4 regions of the Streptomyces sp. NPDC059224 genome follow, and region 3 is predicted to be linked to each of the others. Evidence: riboswitches for the same ligand, from Rfam matches in the RefSeq annotation. Region 3 holds a riboswitch; each other region holds the start of a gene.
What was found. A riboswitch is a leader RNA that binds a small molecule or an ion and turns the genes downstream of it on or off. The one in region 3 is predicted to bind S-adenosylmethionine.

Region 1 (4,861 bases), on a different contig from region 3:
CCGGCCACGCGCGCCAGGTCGATGTGCGGCCGGGAGTACAGGACGGTACGGCGGCTGGGACTGGGGACACGTGTCACGCCCCGCACCTCCCGGCCTGCTCCGCGTACATCTCGCCGTAGCTCACAACAGACCGGTTTCCGTGGTTGTTCCCGGGCTGCGCACCAGCAGGGTGCGGGTGCGCAGCCGCTCGGTGAGGCCGGTCGACTCGTACAGCCGGATCGCGGGACAGGCGCCCCTCTCGAGGTCCGCTCACGGAACGGGCCGGGCTCGGTGCGGGCGACCAGGTCCAGCATCTCGGGCACGTCGTCCGGCCCGACCCGGACCGCCTCGGGGGCGGGCCCGGCCGCAGCGCCGTGCCGACGAACTGCACGCCGGTCCCGCCGCCGGCCACCGCCCAGCCGGGCGGCGCCTCCTCGACCGGCTTGATCCTCACGACCGTCCGCGGGGGCGGCGTAGCCGTACACGTCGTCGGGGTGACGGGCGGCCCGGCCGACCTGCTCCACGAGGTGGGGGTGCGGGCCGGCGAGGGCCGGCCGGACGGCCGTGCCGAGCGGGGCCACGCCGCCGTGGGAGCCGGTCTGGAGTATCACGGGGCGGGGTCCCTTCTCTGCTCGCCGGATGACCTCTTGACGGTGGATCAGGAGTTGTCGAGGGGCAGTCCGGGCGGGTTGACCTCGGACTTGGCGACGGCTTCGTCGGAGAGGTTGTAGGCCTTGAGCCACTGGGCGTACTGACCGTTGTCGATCAGGTAGTTGACGGCGTCGGCGAGCGGCTCGGCGAGGCCGCTGTCCTTCTTCGCGGTGGCGGCGATCAGGCCCTGGAGGCCGGCGCCCGCGCCGGAGTAGGTACCCGCGGTGCGGGTGGCGTCGGGCGTGTTCGCGGTCTGCCTGTTGTGGTACGCGATGCCGGGGTTGGGCCCGAGGTAGGCGTCGATCTTGCCGCCGGCGAGGGCCAGGTAGACGCTGTTGCTGTCCTGGTAGTACTTGACCGTCAGATTCTTGCCCTCCTTGGCCAGCTTGGCCTTCCACTCCAGGAGGATCTTCTCCTGGTTGGTTCCGGCACTGACGGAGACGGTCTTGCCGGCGAGGTTCTGGTAGTTCCCGGCGAAGTTCCAGGTGCTCTTCTTCGGGACGGTGAAGGCGAGGTTGTCCTGGCGGTAGGAGGCGAACTCGTACTTCTTCTTCCGCTCCTCGGTGTCGGTGATGTTGGAGAGGGCCACGTCGACCTTGCCGCTGTCGATGCCGACGAACATGTTCTCCCAGGTGAAGTTCTTCACCTCGGGGGTGAGGCCGAACACCGCGGCCACCAGGCGGCCCAGGTCGGGTTCGGAACCGGTGAGGGTCTTCTGGTCGCCGCCCACGTAGGCGAGCGGCGGGAATCCGGCGGGCAGGGCGCCCTCGCCGATGACGAGCCTGCCGCTCTTGCGGACGGCGGCGGGCAGTTCGGCGCTGATGGACTTGACCTCGGAGACCTTGACGGTGGTCTGCTGGGCGGCGCCGTTGGAGACCTGCCCGATGACGACCTCGCCGCTCTTGGCGCTGCCGGTCGTGGTGGCCGCGTCGCTGTCGCCCCCGCAGGCGGCGAGCCCGGTGGCGAGGGTCGCGACGGCGGTCGCCGTGGTGAGGCCGCGGATCAGGCTGCGTCGGGAGAGGAGCGTGGGCATGGCTGTCCTTCGTGTTCGGGCCGGAGGGAGAGTCGAGAGGTGAAGCGAAGGCGGAAAGGGGCTGGTTCAGAGGACCTTGCGCAGGAAGTCCCGGGTCCGTTCGTGCCGCGGACGGTCGAGGACCTCGGCGGGTGGGCCCTGTTCGACGATCTTTCCGCCGTCGATGAAGACGATCCGGTCGGCGACCTCGCGGGCGAAGCCGATCTCGTGGGTGACGATCACGAGGGTGGTGCCGCCGGAGGCCAGATCCTTGATGACGGAGAGGACTTCGCCGACGAGTTCGGGGTCGAGCGCCGAGGTCGGTTCGTCGAAGAGGATGATCCCGGGGCGCAGCGCGAGGGCGCGGGCGATGGCGACGCGCTGCTGCTGGCCGCCCGACAGCTGGCGGGGATAGGCGCCGACGCGCTCGCCGAGGCCGACCCGTTCGAGGAGTTCCTTGGCCAGCTGCTGGGCCTGCGGCCTGGTCAGCTTCCCGGTGGCGACGGGAGCGGCCGCGACGTTGTCGAGGACCGTCAGGTGCGGGAACAGGTTGAAGTTCTGGAAGACGAAGCCGATCCGGCTGCGCTGGGCCAGGATGGCGCGTTCGCTCAGCTCCTTGAGACCGTCGCCGTGGCGCTTGACCCCGATCAGCTCGCCGCCGACGCTGACGTAGCCGGTCTCGGGCTTCTCCAGGTGGTTGACGACGCGCAGCAGCGTGGACTTGCCGGAGCCGGACGGACCGAGGACGACGGTGACCTCGCCGGGGCGGACGGTCAGGTCGATGCCGTCGAGGACGCGGTGGGCGCCGTACGACTTGTGGACGTCGTGGATCTCCAGGGCGGCCGGGGCGGTCTCCGGTGCCGTGTCCGGTGCGGTGGTCATACGGCGGCCTCCCGGCGTATCCGTTCCCGCAGGCCGGCCAGGCCGGTGCGGAGTCTGTGCAGGGGGGTCGGCGGCAGGGTGCGGGTGGCGCCGCGGGCGAAGTACCGCTCGACGTAGTACTGGACGACGGAGACGGCGCTGGTCAGGATCAGGTACCAGACGGTGGCGACGAGCAGCAGCGGCACGATGTCGCCGGGGTAGGTGCTGCCCATGGACTGCACCGAGCCGAAGAGGTCGAGCAGCGAGACGTAGAACACCAGGGACGTGCTCTTGATCAGGCCGATGAGCTGGTTGACGTAGTTCGGCACGATGGAGCGCAGGGCCTGCGGGAAGACGATCCGGGTGAACTGGTAGCCCTTGGGCAGGCCGAGGGCGGCGGCCGCCTCGTGCTGGCCCTGGTCTACGGAGAGGATGCCGCCGCGCACCACCTCGGCCGCGTAGGCGGCCTCGTTGAGGCTGAGGCCGATCACGGCGATGGCCATGTCGGTGGCGAGCTCGGACTCGTCGAAGGAGACGAAGGAAGGGCCGAAGGGAACGCCCAGGCTCAGCGTCTGGTAGAGGGCGGAGAAGTTGTAGAGGAAGATCAGCAGGACGATCAGCGGCACCGAGCGGAACAGCCAGGTGTAGGTCCAGCTCACCGCCCGCAGCACGGGGCTGCCGGAGAGCCGGGCCAGCGCCAGCACGACCCCGCCGAGCAGGCCCAGTACGGCGCTGAGCGCGGCGACTTCGAGGGTGACGACGAGCCCGTCGAGGACGGTGGGGCGCAGGAACCAGTAACGGAAGCGGTCCCACTGGTAGAAGGGGTTGGTGGCCAGTCCGTGGGCGAACTGCGCGACGAGTACCAGGGCGACGGCGGTGGCGAGCCATCGTCCGGGTCGGCGCAGTGGCCGAACCCGCTGATCCCGCGGAGGTTTTGACGGTGTGTCGGTGGATGGTGGCGCCTCGGCCACGGACAGGGCGCCTGGGGGTTCACTCATGACGGGCTCCGGCGGAGTCGGACACCCCGGATCACACGGCCGGGGCCGCGGCACCGCGCCGCGTCAGGACACGGCACGGGTACGCGGGGGCGCGCGGGACACGGGATGGGGCGGACGGCTTCGCACCGGGGCGGCCGGTGCTTCGTCGAGGACGCGGGGACGCGAGGCTGCGCGAGACCTGCTGCGGGTGAGGCGGAAAGGCCTGGTCAGATCCGACAGCGGGCGCGGCCCGGTGCGGTACACGCGCTACACAGGGCGCTGTTGACACGGAGCAGATCGACGGCGCGGTCGGCGACCAGCGGGCTCGGATACGGCTGTACGCAGCCCTGGGCGCGGCCTTCGGCCGACCTGGAAGCTGCGTACATGTCCCGTCACCTGTCGCTGTCGTGGCGGCCCCTGGGGGCCTCGCGCTTACCGAACGTCGTCATCCGGTCCGGTCGTCACCTGGGGCACCCCACCGCGATGCGAGGGTTGCCGGTCAGCAAGCCAGGGCTCGATGCTGACGCTCTTGACCGTTCTGTCCCGCAAGTAAGGCAGTTGCCCGAACGAATGTCAACGCCTGTCCGACTGGCGAAACAGCTCGGGCCCCTCTCACCTGCGCGGAGCGCCGGGAGCCTCCGCCGCGTGGCCGGCCCAGTCCAGGATCTGGACAGCCGCGCCGGCGGCTTCCAGGCCTTGGCAACGGCCGTGGTGGCGGCGGGCGATGCCGTCGAGGTCGAGGTGGGCGCCGAAGGCCGGGCGGGCGGCCAGCCGGCGGGCGTAGGCCCACAGGACCGGATGACCGGCGATGGCGTGCACGGCGGCGGCGTCCAGGTGGTTGCGGTGCACGGTGTCGAGTTGGACCAGGGTCACCCACAACTCGACGTCCGCGGCCGTGAGTCGTCCGCCGACGAGGAACTCGGAACCGGCCAGCCGGCGTTCCAGCCCGTCCAGGGCGGCGAGCAGCACCTCCAGCGCCTGCGGGTCTCCGCCCTCCCGGCCGGCATGCTGTGCCGCCTGCTCGATGTCGTCGGCGCACAGCCGCTCGGCCTCCTCGATCTCGGCCTCCGCACCGCAGGGGTACAGGCGGACGACGCCGTCGCCGAAGTGGCGGTCCAGGTCACGCAGGATGTCCCGGCTGTGGGTGGAGACGATCCGGCCGGACCAGTCGTCGCTGAGGACCGGCGCGAGGGCCGGTCCCGAGTAGCGGTGGGCGCTCGCCTCGTACAGCGGGCGCAGTGCCGTGTGACTGCCGTCGGGACAGTCCGGGACGGCGGGCAGGAAGGTGACCGGACAACAGTCGTCGAGGGCGAGGAGGCTGTGACCGACGGCGATGCGGAGGCCGTCGGGACAGGCGGTGGCGAGATGGAGCCGGTAGCGG
Region 2 (4,861 bases), on a different contig from region 3:
CGGGAGGCGCGGCGCGGGGAGCGGTGAGGGGCCGGTGCCGCCTGGAGCTGCGGGCCGGTGGGGGCTTGTCGCGCAGTTCCTCCGCCGGCCCTCGAACCGGGGGCACCCCCAGCGCCCTTCAAGCGGAGCTCGGATACTGTCGGTCGCATGGGCACCCACTCCACGGAATCCCTTCCGACGCCACGCACCCCCGCTGGTCGCGAAGGCCTCGAAGCCCTCCTCTCGCAGCCCCGCTCCGCCCTCGTCGGCCTCGACTTCGACGGGACGCTCGCGCCGATCGTCGCCGACCCGGAGCAGGCGCGGGCCCACCCGGACGCCGTACCGGCCCTGGCGGCCCTCGCGCCGAAGGTGGCCGCCGTCGCCGTCATCACCGGCCGCCCCACCGAGATCGCCGTCCGCTACGGCGGCTTCGCCGGCGTCTCCGGTCTGGACCACCTCGTCGTCCTCGGCCACTACGGCGCCGAACGCTGGGACGCGGCGACGGGCGAGATCACCGCGCCCCCACCGCACCCCGGCATCGCGGCCGTCCGCGCCGAACTCCCGGCCGTCATCGCCGGAGTGGGGGCGCAGGGGACCTGGACCGAGGACAAGGGCCACGCCCTGGCCGTCCACACCCGCCGGGCCGACGACCCCCAGGCCGTCTTCGAGTCCCTCCGCGCCCCGCTGACCGACCTGGCCACCCGCCACGCCCTGATCGTCGAACCGGGCCGCCTGGTCCTGGAACTCCGCCCCCCGGGCATGGACAAGGGCGTGGCACTGCGCGAGTACGCGCGCGAGATCGGCGCGGGCGTGATCCTTTACGCCGGCGACGACCTGGGCGACATCCCGGCCTTCGCTGCCGTGGAGAAGCTCCGCACGGAAGGCGTCCCGGGCCTCCTGGTATGCAGCGGCAGCGAGGAGGTCACCGAACTGGCGGACCGATCGGACCTGGTGGTGGACGGCCCGGAGGGTGTCGTACGGCTACTGAGCACCCTGGCCGCCCGGAGCGCCCCGTAGGGGGCGCGAGGAACCGCGCGACAAGCCCCCACCGGCCCGCGGCCGAGGAACTCAGCCCCCCAACGCCGCCAACTGCTCAAGAAACCAAGCCGCCGGCGGCAACGCGGTGGCCGCCGCGGCCAACCGCTTCGTCCGCTCCGCGCGCTCCTCCACCCCCATGGTCAACGCCTCCTGGAGAGCCGCGGCCGTCCCCCCGACGTCGTACGGGTTCACGACCACCGCGTCCTCGCCCAGCTCCTCGTACGCCCCCGCCTCCCGCGAGAGCACCAGCACACACCCCTCGTCCGAGACCACCGGGATCTCCTTGGCGACCAGGTTCATGCCGTCCCGGATCGGGTTCACCAGCGCCACGTCGGCCAGCCGGTAGGCCGCCAGCGACCTCGCGAAGTCGTCCTTCACGTGCAGCACCACCGGCGTCCAACCAGCCGTCCCGTACGTCGAGTTGATGTCGTCCGCGACCCGTTGCACCTCGGCCGTGTAGTCGCGGTACACCGCGAGGTCCTGCCGCGACGGATACGCGAACGCGACATGCACCACCCGCTCCCGCCACTCGGGGTGGTCGTCGAGCAGCTGCCGGTACGCCAGCAGTCCCCGCACGATGTTCTTCGACAGCTCGGTGCGGTCCACCCGGACGATCGTCCTGCGGTCCTCGCCGATCTCCTCACGCAGCGTCCGCATCCGCTCGTCCACGTCCGGCTCGTGCGACCGCTTCCGCAGGAACTCCGCGTCGGCACCCAGCCCGTGCACCCCGATCCGGGTCTCCCCGGCGGCCGGGATTCCGGGGCCGAGGACCGCGTGACAGCAGGCCACGAACGCGTCCGCCCACCGCCGGGTCAGGAACGCCGCGTGATCGGCGCCCAGGATCCCGCTGAGCAGCTCCGCCGCGATGTCGTCGGGGAGCAGCCGGAAGTAGTCCGGCGGCGCCCACGGGGTGTGGGAGAAATGGCCGATACGCAGATCAGGCCGCAGCCGGCGCAGCATCCGCGGGGCCAGCGCCAGGTGGTAGTCCTGGATGACCACCACCGCACCCTGGCCGGCCTCCTGCGCGAGCGCCTCCGCGAACGCCTGGTTGTAGGCCTGGTAGGACGCCCACTGCCGCCGGAACTCCGCGTCGAAGACCGGCTCCAGCGGGGTCTGGTACAGCATGTGGTGGACGAACCAGAGCACCGAGTTCGCGATGCCGTTGTAGGCGTCCGAGAACACGTCCGGCGCGATGTCGAGCATCCGGACCTGCTGCCCGCCGGTGTCCCCGGCCGGCAGCCGGCCGCCCTCGGCCCGCCGTACCGCCTCCCGGTCACCGTCGCTCAGTGCCGCGCACACCCACACCGCGTTCGCGTCCGGCCCGATCGCCGACAGACCCGAGACCAGCCCGCCGCCGCCCCGCTTGGCGTGCAGCGCGCCGTCCGCGTCGTCGGGGCGCACCTCGTACGAAACCGGGCCGCGGTTGGACGCGACCAGCACCTCAGCACCGCTGGTGAAAGCCATACGCCACAACCTAGCCCGGCTCGGAAACGCTCAAACGTACGGCTGCGCCCGACGCGCCACCGTATACGGCCGTACGGTCAAGTCAGGCCACGGTCAGGCCACCCGGCGCTCCGCGTACTCGGTGATCTCCGCCATCGGCGGCCGTTCCTCGGTGTCCACCGAGTAGGTGCGCGGTTCGAAGCCGTCCTCGCCCCGTTCGAACTGGGTCAGGGCGGGCCGGATCAGGTGGCCGCGGGCCAGCCGCAGCTGGGCGGTGCGGTAGATCGCGGCGGACATCCGGCCGAGCGCCTGGCCGTCCTGGTGACGGTGTTTGCGCACCCCCACGTCGACCTGGGCGAGGGCGTCCAGGCCGACCAGGTGCAGGGCGTCGACCAGCATGCCGAGCTCCACGCCGTAGCCGACCGGGAAGGGGAGCTGCTCGAGGAGCGAGCGGCGGGCCGCGTACTCGCCGCCGAGCGGCTGGACGAATCCGGCCAGCTGCGGCCAGTGCATGTTCAGCAGCGGACGGGCCATCAGCTCGGTGACCCGGCCGCCCTGCCCGGCCGAACCGGCGAGCGGGCGGTCGTACATCGCCTTGACCAGGTCCACGTCCGGGTCGGTCAGCAGCGGGCCGACGATCCCGGTGACGAAGTCGGAGGAGAACTCGCGCAGGTCGGCGTCGACGAAGCAGACGATGTCCCCGGTGGTGACCAGGAGGGAGCGCCAGAGCACCTCGCCCTTGCCGGGGACGGCGGGGATGCGCGGCAGGATCGTGTCGCGGTGCTCGACCCGGGCGCCGGCCGCCGCGGCCACCGCCGCCGTCCGGTCGGAGGAACCGGAGTCGACGACCACGATCTCGTCGACGAGCGGCGTCTGCCGCATCAGGTCGTGGCGGATGATCGCGACGATGTCGCCGACGGTCTCCTCCTCGTTGAGCGCCGGCAGCACGACGGAGACGGACTGCCCGCTGCGCTGCTTGGCGGCGAGTATCCGGTGCAGCGGACGGTCGTTCACGGACCAGGAGCGGGTGGCCAGCCAGCGCTCGACTTCTTCCAGCACAGTCAGCGGCTCCTCACTGTCACGATCACACTGCGAGGTGTGATCCATCTCGCGGTTCGGACGGCTCTCTCAACTGTCCTGGCCTTCGGTTACAGTCTTGAACAACGCCGGTGACCATCGCATGTCCTGGGGTCACCCGACGTTGACAACTGCATACCGCTCATCCAGAGGGGCAGAGGGATACGGCCCGATGAAGCCCCGGCAACCCTCCAGTCGGTTACTCGTGGATCGCCGCTCACTGTCGATCACCCGCGGGGCTCCCGGCTAGGGAAGGTGCCAAATCCGTCTCACGGCGAGATGCGTCGTGAGGAAGATGAGGAGAAAGGGCCTCGCCTCACATGGCTGCGCAGACTGTTGCACCCACCACCGACTCCACCGCCGCTTCTGGTTCCGCGCCCGTCGACCTCGGTCCCGCCGCTGCGCTGAGCTGCCGCGAATGCGGCCACCGCGTGCCGCTCGGCCCGGTGTTCGCCTGCGAGGAGTGTTTCGGCCCGCTCGAGATCGCCTACGACTTCTCGGCCTACGACACCGAGGAACTGCGGAAGCGGATCGAAGCGGGTCCCGCCAACATCTGGCGCTACGCGCCGCTGCTGCCCGTCCCCGCCGACGTGGCCACCAAGCCGAACATCAATCCGGGCTGGACCAAGCTCGTCCAGGCCGACAACCTGGCGAAGGAACTGGGCGTCACCGGCGGCCTGTACGTCAAGGACGACTCCGGCAACCCGACGCACTCCTTCAAGGACCGGGTCGTCGCCCAGGCCGTCGAGGCCGCGCGCGCCTTCGGCTACACCACGCTCTCCTGCTCCTCCACCGGCAACCTGGCCGGCGCGGTCGGTGCCGCCGCCGCCCGGGCCGGCTTCCGCTCCTGCGTGTTCATCCCGCACGACCTGGAGCAGGGCAAGATCGTCATGGCCGCGGTCTACGGCGGCGAACTCGTCGGCATCGAGGGCAACTACGACGACGTGAACCGTTTCTGCTCCGAACTGATCGGCGACTCGGCCGGCGAGGGCTGGGGCTTCGTCAACGTCAACCTGCGGCCGTACTACGCGGAGGGGTCCAAGACCCTGGCGTACGAGATCTGCGAGCAGCTCGGCTGGCGGATCCCGGACCAGCTGGTCATTCCGATCGCCTCCGGCTCGCAGCTCACGAAGATCGACAAGGGTCTGCAGGAGCTGATCGGGCTCGGGCTCGTGGAGGACAGGCCGTACAAGATCTTCGGCGCGCAGGCCGAGGGGTGCTCGCCGGTGTCGGTGGCCTACAAGGCGGGCCACGACGTGGTCCGGCCGCAGAAGCCGAACACGATCGCCAAGTCCCTCGCCATCGGCAACCCCGCCGACGGTCC
Region 3 (4,861 bases):
TGCTGTTCACCGACAAGACCTCCGGGGTGACCACGTACGCGGCCAACCGCTCCCTGAAGGTCCCCGCCCCCGACGCCGAGGGGAGGGTGACGATCGACTTCAACCGCGCCGCCAACCTGCCCTGCGCCTACACGGACCTGGCCACCTGCCCGCTGCCACCGGCCGAGAACCGGCTGCCGGTCGCGATCGAGACGGGCGAGAAGATCCCGGTGGAGCGCGGTGGACAGCCCTGACGGGAGGCGCGGCCGCCGTCAGGGGCGCGGCGGTTCCGTCAGCGTCCTGGTGAAGTGGGTGACGGGGCGCTCCAGCCGTTCACCGTCGAGGGTGATGTCGACGGCCTCGTTGTAGAAGGCGAGCAGCCCCTGGACGGCGCCGACCGCGGGGAGCGGGTCCGGATAGCTCCAGACCAGGTGGGGCGGGACGTCGGCGGCACCGCGCCACGACCAGTACGCGGCCGTGCCCTTGTAGGGGCAGCCGGTGTGGTGGTCGGTGGCTTCGAGCAGGTCGAGGCGCACGTCCTCACGCGGGACGTAGTAGCGCGTGGGCAGGCCGGTCTCGAAGAGCAGGACCGGCCGGCGGGTGTCCGCGACGACCGTGCCGTCGATCTCGACCACCAGGTGCCGGCTGCTGGGGATGGCGTCCACCCGCTTGTGCGGGTCACGGGGATGGATGAAGATCTCTTCCTCCTCCTCGTACCAGTGGTCGAGCCCCCGTCCGACGCGGCTGGACCACTCGAAGGCGATGTGACCGGCCAGGTCGGCGGCCGGGAAGGTCCAGGCGGCGTTCTCCACCGGCTCGCCGTCGGCGTCCAGGTCGTAGAAGATCCGCGACCCGGTGTGCGTGCCCGTCGGGGGGTTCCTCGCGGGGCGGAGCAGATCCTGCCGGACCTCCGTGCGCGGGAAGGCGTACAGCGGTACGGGCACCCCCGGCTCCCAGACGAGGACGGGGTGGCGGCTGTCGACGACCGTGACCTCGCCCTTGCGGCCGCGCACCCAGCGCTCGCTCGGCTCCCACAGGAGGCCCTCGGGGGTGGTCCGCACGGCCCGCGCGGTGGGGAATGTGGTCATGACCGGCTCTCCTTCGGCTTGCTCACAGGGTGACGTCGGCGACGTGGCGCCCCTGGCACGCTCCCACAGCGGGACGGGTTCGCAGTCTGAGCCAGCCGGCGCGTCACCGTTCCGCCTGCCGGCGAAGGTCCCGGCGGGCACCTCCAGCGCGCGGCGCCTCTCTTCCCGGCATGTGAGAGGTCCCGTCCTCTCGACCAGGGCGTCCGGTGGTGCCATTGACGTACGACAAAACCGCTCCGTACGATCACAGGCGGCATTGAGTGTCAGCGTCAAGCCCTGGCTCGCTGACCGGCAACCCTCCCACGCGGCGGGGTGCTCCAGGTGAAGGCCCGGCGGGGTCATCGACGACTCCCGCAAGCGCGTGGCTCCGCGACCGGGGCCGGAGACGAGGAGGGACCGGTATGCGACACAGCGATCACCCGGCTGCCTCCCCCGCCGACGCCACGGCGTACTCCCGGCTCTCGCGCCGGCGCCACATCGATCTGAAGCGCTCGACCAGCTGCCTCTGTCGGGTCTGACCGGCCTGCCTGTCGCCGGCTGACCTCCGTCACCGGCCACGGCATTCTCGCGCCGCCCTTCCCTCCGCCACCGGTCCCGGTGGCGTCCGACATGCCCTCCTTCCGCGCCCGTCTGCACAGCGCTCCCCCGGCCGGCGCCGATCCCGCCCGGCCGCACGTCCCTGCACGGCCGTGCCTCGCGCCCCGAAGCCCGGCACCCCGTGCGGGGTGACACGAGTAGGAGAAACCCCTCCGTGACTGCACTCGCGGTTCTCAGACCTTCCCGATGGGCGCCCCTGGCCGCGCTCCTGACCACCAGCGTCCTGCTGACCGCCTGCGGTTCGGGCGACGACGGCTCGGGCGGCGGAAGCGGCCGGGCGAAGTCCGGCGGCACCCTGACCTTCGCGGTGGGATCCGACGCCGGCTGCGTGGATCCGCAGCAGGCCGGCAGCAACGACACCATCTACTCGGTACGCCAGATCGTGGACTCCCTGACCGACCAGGACCCGAAGACCGGCAAGATCGTGCCATGGCTCGCCAAGAGCTGGGACGTCAGCGCCGACGCGACGACGTTCACGTTCCGTCTGCGGTCGGGTGTCACCTTCAGCGACGGCTCGAGGCTGACCGCGCAGGTGGTCAAGGACAACTTCGACGCGGTACCTGCCCTCGGCGCCCTGGGCACCCTCGCCGAGGGCTATCTGAGCGGCGTCAAGAGCACCACCGTGGTCGACCCGCTCACCGTCAAGGTGACCTTCGAGCAGCCCAACGCGCAGTTCCTGCAGGCGACTTCGACCCACTCGCTGGGCATCGAGTCGTCGGCGAGCGTGCGGAGGTCCCCCCAGCGGAAGTGCAGTGACGGCGTGATCGGCTCCGGACCGTTCGTGCTGAAGCAGTACGTGCAGAACCAGTCGGTGACCCTGGCCAGGCGGACCGGGTACGACTGGGGGTCCGCGCTGTGGTCGAAGAAGGGCGAGGCCTACCTGGACAGGCTGGTGTACAAGGTCGTGCCCGAGGCGGGGGTGCGGGCCGGCAGTCTCCAGTCCGGTCAGGTGGACGTGATCAGCAGCGTCGGCAAGGCCGACGAGGCGGCGCTCAAGGGCGGCCGGGTCGTCCTCCGCAGCCGGGCCAACCCCGGTGTGGTGTTCGGCCTGGGACTCGACAACTCGCGGCCCCTGCTCAAGGACACGAAGGTGCGCCGGGCGATCCTGGCCGCCGTCGACCGGAAGCAGATCGCCGACACCGTCTTCCCGACCGGCACCCGGCCGGCGACCAGCGTCCTGGCGCACACCACGCCCGACTACACGGACCTGTCCACCGGCCTCGCCTTCGACACGGCCAGGGCCAAGTCGCTGTTGGACGCGGCTGGCTGGAAGGCCGGCGGCGACGGCGTACGCACCAAGGACGGCAAGAGGCTGAGTCTGACCGTCACCTGGTTCCCGAACGCGGCCACCAACCAGCCGGCGCTGGAGCTGGTCCAGCAGCAGCTCAAGGCCGTCGGGATCGACGTGGTGCTCAAACAGCTCCCGGTCACACAGTTCGCCACCACGCTCCAGTCGGGTGACTTCGACGTGGTGTGGGGCAACGTGACCCGCGCCGACCCCGACATCCTGCGCGGCTCCTTCTCCTCCCGGCTGGGCAACTTCTACCACCTGCCCGCCAGTTCGCTGGACACGGCACTGTCCGCGCAGGCCGCGACCACGGACCCGGCGAAGCGCGGGCAGCTGGTGTCGCAGGCGCAGAAACTGATCGTGCAGAACGCGTACAACGTGCCGGTGGTGGAGCTCCAGACCCAGCTGGGCGTCTCCGACAAGGTGCACGGCCTGGAGTTCGACTCCGGAAGCCGCGTCCAGCTGCACGACACCTGGATCGGCTAGCGGATGCGGCGCTATGTGATCAAACGGCTGACGCAGGCGGTCGGAGTGCTGTGGGCGGCCTACACGGTGTCGTTCCTGGTGCTGGACTTCCTGCCCGGTGACCCGGTCTCCGCCATGGCCGGGGCCGGCATGGACTCCGGGCAGGTCGACCCGGCCCGGCTGGCCAGGCTGCGGCACGAGTACGGGTTCGACAAGCCCGTGCCGGCGCAGTACGCGGAGTATCTGGGCCGGGCGGTGCGCGGGGACTTCGGCGACGCGGTCTCCACCGGCCGCCCGGTGACCTCCACCCTGGCCGACGCGCTGCCGCGGACGCTCCAGCTGACGGGGGCGGCACTGCTGCTGGCGGTGGTGCTCGGCGGCGGCCTCGCGGTGGTGGCGACGTACACCTCGCGGCGGTGGCTGCGGCAACTGCTGCTGTCGCTGCCGCCGCTCGGCGTGTCGGTCCCGACGTTCTGGGTGGGTCTGCTGCTGGTCGAGGCGTTCTCGTTCCGGCTGCGCTGGTTCCCGGCGTTCGGCGACGACGGGCTGCGCGGCCTGGTGCTGCCGGCCCTGACACTGGCGGTCCCGACCGGCGCGCTGGTCGCGCAGGTACTGGCCAAGAGCCTGTTGACCGCGCTGGACCAGGCCTATGTGGAGACCGCGCGGGCCAAGGGCGCCGGCCGGTGGCGGGTGCATCTGCGGCACGCGCTGCGCAACGCCTCGCTGCCGGCGCTGACGGTCGTGGGCCTGCTGGTCGGGCAGCTGATCGCCGGTTCGGTGGTGGTCGAGACGGTGTTCTCCCGCGACGGTCTGGGCCGGGTGACCGCCGGGGCGGTCACCACCCAGGACATCCCGCTGGTCCAGGGGGTGGTGGTGTTCGGCGCGCTGATCTTCGTGGCGACGAACCTGCTCGTCGACCTCGTCTATCCGCTGCTGGACCCGCGCATCGTGGTGACCTCGGACAGAAGGGCGAGCTTCGCATGAGCCAGAGCCTCGTCGACGACCGGGCGGAGGCCGCACTCGGCCTCGCCCGGCCGGTCGAGCCCGGACCTCCCGCGCGGCCCGGCCGGTTCGCCGACCGGCGCCGGGTGGTCCGCTTCCTGCTGCGCCGTCCGGGCCTGCTGGTGTCCGCCGTCGTCCTCGTGCTGGTGGTGCTCGCCGCTTTCTGGCCGGAACTGTTCACCTCGCAGGATCCGTTGCAGGGGGTGCCGTCCGAGAACTTCCGGGGTCCGAGCGGCAGTCACTGGTTCGGCACGGACGAACTGGGCCGCGACGTCTTCTCCCGCGTGGTGCACGGCGCCCAGCTCTCCCTGAAGGCCACGCTGATCGCGGTCCTGGTCGCCTTCGTGGTCGGCGGTCTGCTCGGCGTGGTCGCCGGGTTCGTGGGCCGCTGGGTGGACGACGCGCTGATGCGCCTCGTCGACGTACTCCTCGCCATCCCCGC
Region 4 (4,861 bases), on a different contig from region 3:
CCACCACCAGTACGAGCCGGCCCAGGTCGGCGCGGGGGTCGACGAGAACGGTGTCGAGCGCAAGATCAAGGGGTCCGAGAAGCTCCGCGCCAAGCTGAGCAACGCCTACTACGGCGAGGACAACCAGATCCCGAAGCCCACCGTCGACGAGTACAAGGAGATCACGAGCGGCCACGGCCACCACTGATCGACCGCGTCGCCACACGACGGCCGAAGGGCCCCCGTCCGGGGTACGGACGGGGGCCCTTCGCCGTGCCCGGAGCTGGATAGGGTAGCCCTGAGGACCGGACCTCTGTTGCCCGTACGACGATCAGGAGCGGCTTTATGAGCGCTGTGACCCCCGCTGGAGGCGACACCGCGGCGGGCCGTTCCTGGCCCGGGGTGCTGAACGCGCTGCTGTACGGCCAGGACCAGAGCGCGGACGCGACGGCCTGGGCGATGGACCAGATCATGCGCGGCCAGGCGACCGACGCCCAGATCGCCGGCTTCGTCGTCGCCCTGCGGGCGAAGGGCGAGACGGTCGACGAGATCAACGGCCTGGTCCGCACGATGTACGCGCACGCCAATGTCATCGAGGTGCCGGGCCGCACGGTCGACATCGTCGGCACCGGCGGCGACGGCGCCAAGACGGTGAACATCTCGACGATGTCGGCGCTGGTGGTGGCCGGCACCGGGGCGAAGGTCGTCAAGCACGGCAACCGGGCCGCGTCCTCCGCGTCCGGCGCCTCGGACGTGCTGGAGAAGCTCGGCGTCAACCTCGACCTGACCCCGCGACGCGTCGCCGAGGTCGCCGAGGAGGCCGGCATCACCTTCTGCTTCGCCGTCAAGTTCCACCCGGCGCTGCGCCACGCAGGCGCCGCCCGCGGCCAGCTGGGCATCCGCACGGTGTTCAACATCCTCGGCCCGCTGACCAACCCCGCGCAGGTGCGGTCCCAGGCGGTCGGTGTCGCGGACCCGCGCATGGCACCGGTCGTCGCGGGCGTCTTCGCCGAGCGCGGCAACTCCTCCCTGGTCTTCCGCGGCGACGACGGCCTCGACGAACTGACCACCACCGCCACGTCCCACGTCTGGATCGTCCGCGACGGGAAGGTCACCGAGGAGACCTTCGACCCGAGGGACGTCGGCATCGAGCTGGTCCCGGTGGAGGCGTTGCGCGGCGGCGACCCGTCGTACAACGCGGAGGTCGCGCGCAGGCTCCTCGACGGCGAGCGGGGCCCGGTGCGGGACGCGGTCCTGCTCAACTCGGCGGCGGCACTGGTCGCCCTGGACCCGGGCACCGGGACACTCGCCGAGCAGATCCGCGCCGGCATGGACGAGGCGGCGGAGTCGATCGACTCGGGCGCGGCCAAACGGGTGCTGGAGCGCTGGGCGGCGGCGACCAACCGGTAGGCGCCCGGCGGAAGGAGAAGGTGGCGCCGGCGCTCCGGCCCGTCCGTCATCCGGACACAGGTTGCGCGCCGACGATCACCTCATCTACGTTTCCCCACAGGTCATGAGTGACAGTCATGAGGCCCCGGCCGACTGTCCGGCAACCCTCCGTCCGTGGCGGGGTGCCCCGGGTGAAGACCAGGCCGTAGGCAGCGAGGTCTGCGGCAAGCGCGGATCCCTCACGCTCTGTTCATGAGCACGATCCAGGGATCCTGGTCATCGAGGGAGTCTCCCGTGAGCAAGCGAATGCGCTAGGGCGTCGAGCCCCCCTTCCGCGCACCCTTCTTCACTTTCTTCTTTCCTCTCACGGGAGTTCGCCATGTCCGTCTCCACCGCTGTCTCCGCCCAGTCGGTCTGTGCCCCTCTGCCCGTTCTGGGGCGGGATGTCACCGTCCCGCTCGTCACCGGTGGCGAGGTCGGCTACGCCGCCCTCGACTACGCGGCCAGCGCTCCCGCGCTCCAGCGGGTCTGGGACGACGTGGCGGCGTACGCGCCCTACTACGGCAGCGTCCACCGCGGCGCCGGCTACCTCTCCCAGCTCTCCACGGACCTCTTCGAGAACGCCCGCCGGACCGTCGCCGAGTTCCTCGGCTGCCGCCCCGACGACCAGCTGGTCTTCACCCGCTCGACCACGGACTCCCTGAACCTTCTGGCCCGCGCCCTCCCCGCCGGCTGCCAGGTCTTCGTCTTCGAGACCGAGCACCACGCGAGCCTGCTGCCCTGGCAGGACGCCCGGGTCAGCTACCTCGACGCCCCGCGCACCCCGCGCCAGGCCGTCGAGACCCTGGAGAAGGCTCTCGCCTCCCGTCCGGAGGCCGCCGACGGGGGCCGCGGCCCGGCCCTGGTCTGCGTCACCGGCGCCTCCAACGTCACCGGCGAGCTGTGGCCGGTGCGCGAGCTGGCCGCCGTCGCACACGCGCAGGGCGCCCGGATCGTCCTGGACGCCGCCCAGCTGGCCCCGCACCACCCGGTGAGCGTCCGGGAGCTGGACGTCGACTGGATCGCCTTCTCCGGCCACAAGCTGTACGCCCCCTTCGGCTCCGGCGTCCTGGCCGGCCGTGCCGACTGGCTGCGGGCGGCCGAGCCGTACCTCGCGGGCGGCGGCGCCAGCCGCAAGGTCACCCGGCGCGAGGACGGGGGAGTGGCCGTGGAGTGGCACGACAGCGCCGCGCGCCACGAGGCGGGCTCCCCGAACGTCATCGGGGCCTACTCGATCGCCGCGGCCTGCAAGGCGCTGACCGAGGCGGGCTTCGAGAATCTGGTCGCCCGCGAACGGCACCTGATCGCCAAGGTCCGCGCGGGCCTCGCCGAGGTCCCCGAGGTCCGTGTGCTCTCCCTGTTCGGCGACGACGCCCCGCGGGTGGGCGTGCTCTCCTTCGTCGTCGAGGGCTGGAACAGCTCCCACTTCGCCGCGGCCCTCTCCGCCGAGTACGGCATCGGCGTCCGCGACGGCCTCTTCTGCGCCCACCCGCTGGTCAGGACCCTGCTGGGCTCCGACCCGCAGACCCAGGGCGAGTGCGGGGCGCCGGAGGCGGCACCGGGCGAGAAGTCCCTGAACGCCATCCGGGTGAGCTTCGGGGCGGGAACGCCGGACGAGCACGTGGAGCGCTTCGTGGCGGCGGTCCGGGAACTGGTGACCGACGGTGCGAAGTGGTCGTACCGCACGGAGGGTGGCCGCTGCGTCCCGGCGGTCTGATCCCGGCCGGCGCAAGGGGCGGCCGGCCCAGGGGTGCGGAGAACCGCCCGCCCAGCCGCGGCGCACCCGCAGGAGGCCATGGTGCGGGCCGGTGGGGGCCGGCCGCGCAGTTCCCCGCGCCCCCGACGGGGCGCTCCAGTGAGCGGCCTTCGCTAGCTGTCCAGGCCGATCGCGAACGCCGCCTCCAGGTCGTGCTGGGAGTACGTGCGGAACGCGACGTGCGTGTCCGTGCCCTCCACGCCCTGGATCTTGCTGATCCGGCCCGGGATCACCTCGGCCAGGTCCTCGTGCTCGCGCACCCGGACCATGGCGATCAGGTCGTACGTACCGGTGACGGAGAAGACCTCGCTGACGCTGTCCAGCGCGGCGATCTGTTCCGCGATCTCGGGGATCCGGTCCACGCTGGTCTTGATGAGGACGATCGCGGTGATCACGGCTGGTTCTCTCCCTCGGGAGCCGGAGCTGGGGCGGCCTTCACTTTAGTCCCACGGCCGTACCGCGCCCACGCGTAGCCGAGGCCGAGCCCGAAGCCGACCAGGTGGGCGAGGTAGGCGACGCCGGGGCCGTCGGTCGCCTGGTTCAGGGCGAGCCACTGCAGGGCCGCCCAGAAGGGGAGCACCACCCAGGCCGGGAACCGGAGCGGAAGGAAGAAGAGGAACGGCAGGAGACTGGTCACGCGGGCGTTGGGGAACAGGTACAGGAACGCTCCGAGGACCGCCGAGATCGCCCCGGACGCCCCCACCAGCGACTGCTGGGACGTGGCGTTGGCGGCCGCGTAGCCGAGCAGTGCGAGATAGCCGCAGCCGATGTAGAAGAGGGTGAACTCCGCGCGCCCCATTCGCTCCTCGGTCATCGCCCCGAAGACGAAGAGGAAGAGCATGTTGCCGAGGAGGTGCACCCAGCTGCCGTGGATGAACAGTGCCGTGGCCGGGGTCAGCACCTCCCGCACCGGGCCGTCGAACAGGTCGGCGGGGACCACCCCCCAGCGCCGGAAGTACGCGCGCTGGGCGGCCGCCAGGGCGTCCCCGGTGCCGTAGGACGGGTTGAAGCCGGACGCCGGGCCGACCAGGAAGATCAGGCAGCACACGGCGATCAGGGTGTACGTCATGGGGGCCGACGTCCCCCTCAGGCTCCGCAGGGTCCGCACGGCGGTCGGGTTCCAGTTGCCGATCATGGACATAGAGCATGGCGTAACAGGACGCACCGGTGCAGATCGCCTCGCCGCCGCGGACAGGGCGGCGTCGAGTACTCGCCAGGCCGTAGGGTAACGAGCCACACGCGTCGGGACGGCGCGTCACGGACACTAGAAGGAAGCGAACAGTCACGATGACGGTTCCCCTGCCGACCGCCACGACGCGGTGGCGCTGCACCCTGTGCGGCAACCTCACGCGGTTCGACGTGACCCGCTCGTCGAAGGTCGTGGAGTACGTGCACCTCGACCTGGCCGGTGAGCCCAAGGTCGAGGAACGCGAGGTGGTCAGTGAGACCATCGAGTCGGTGCGCTGCCGCTGGTGCAACGCGGTGGACCAGGTGGAGCTTGTGGACAGGCCGGGTGCCGACTCCTGAGACCGGGAGGCGGCTCCGCACAGGTGATGGGGTGTGACGGATGGTGGAGACCACGGGCGGGGGGCCGGGCGACGGCACCGCCGAGGTGCTTGACCGTCCGTTGCCCGATGGCGTGCGACGGCGTGTCGTCCAGATCGTCTCGGACGGCTTCGGCGGCCTGACCGTCGCCGA

Region 1: it holds a riboswitch for S-adenosylmethionine, as region 3 does, so the genes downstream of both, ACFXI4_RS33460 (amino acid ABC transporter permease) here and ACFXI4_RS25075 (putative leader peptide) in region 3, are expected to answer to the same signal.
Region 2: it holds a riboswitch for S-adenosylmethionine, as region 3 does, so the genes downstream of both, thrC (threonine synthase) here and ACFXI4_RS25075 (putative leader peptide) in region 3, are expected to answer to the same signal.
Region 4: it holds a riboswitch for S-adenosylmethionine, as region 3 does, so the genes downstream of both, ACFXI4_RS11920 (aminotransferase class V-fold PLP-dependent enzyme) here and ACFXI4_RS25075 (putative leader peptide) in region 3, are expected to answer to the same signal.

What each region holds. Positions count from the first base shown of each region.
Region 1 covers NZ_JBHZAN010000035.1:30,489-35,349, forward strand. The annotation lists gene ACFXI4_RS33445 (putative leader peptide) at 1-293, opposite strand, end outside; gene ACFXI4_RS33450 (transporter substrate-binding domain-containing protein) at 638-1,663, opposite strand; gene ACFXI4_RS33455 (amino acid ABC transporter ATP-binding protein) at 1,730-2,524, opposite strand; gene ACFXI4_RS33460 (amino acid ABC transporter permease) at 2,521-3,501, opposite strand; SAM riboswitch class IV at 3,904-4,015, opposite strand; gene ACFXI4_RS33465 (glutathione S-transferase C-terminal domain-containing protein) at 4,093-4,861, opposite strand, start outside.
Region 2 covers NZ_JBHZAN010000001.1:332,621-337,481, reverse strand. The annotation lists gene ACFXI4_RS01535 (DUF3263 domain-containing protein) at 1-27, shown strand, start outside; gene otsB (trehalose-phosphatase) at 148-996, shown strand; gene ACFXI4_RS01525 (trehalose-6-phosphate synthase) at 1,048-2,481, opposite strand; gene ACFXI4_RS01520 (glucosyl-3-phosphoglycerate synthase) at 2,575-3,519, opposite strand; SAM riboswitch class I at 3,677-3,839, shown strand; gene thrC (threonine synthase) at 3,858-4,861, shown strand, end outside.
Region 3 covers NZ_JBHZAN010000022.1:164,063-168,923, reverse strand. The annotation lists gene ACFXI4_RS25085 (DUF1684 domain-containing protein) at 1-233, shown strand, start outside; gene ACFXI4_RS25080 (DUF427 domain-containing protein) at 252-1,067, opposite strand; SAM riboswitch class IV at 1,320-1,433, shown strand; gene ACFXI4_RS25075 (putative leader peptide) at 1,469-1,585, shown strand; gene ACFXI4_RS25070 (ABC transporter substrate-binding protein) at 1,819-3,438, shown strand; gene ACFXI4_RS25065 (ABC transporter permease) at 3,442-4,401, shown strand; gene ACFXI4_RS25060 (ABC transporter permease) at 4,398-4,861, shown strand, end outside.
Region 4 covers NZ_JBHZAN010000009.1:138,976-143,836, reverse strand. The annotation lists gene ACFXI4_RS11930 (cytochrome bc complex cytochrome b subunit) at 1-187, shown strand, start outside; gene trpD (anthranilate phosphoribosyltransferase) at 325-1,389, shown strand; SAM riboswitch class IV at 1,489-1,605, shown strand; gene ACFXI4_RS11920 (aminotransferase class V-fold PLP-dependent enzyme) at 1,748-3,124, shown strand; gene ACFXI4_RS11915 (Lrp/AsnC family transcriptional regulator) at 3,277-3,558, opposite strand; gene ACFXI4_RS11910 (rhomboid family intramembrane serine protease) at 3,555-4,298, opposite strand; gene ACFXI4_RS11905 (hypothetical protein) at 4,451-4,690, shown strand; gene ACFXI4_RS11900 (NYN domain-containing protein) at 4,731-4,861, shown strand, end outside.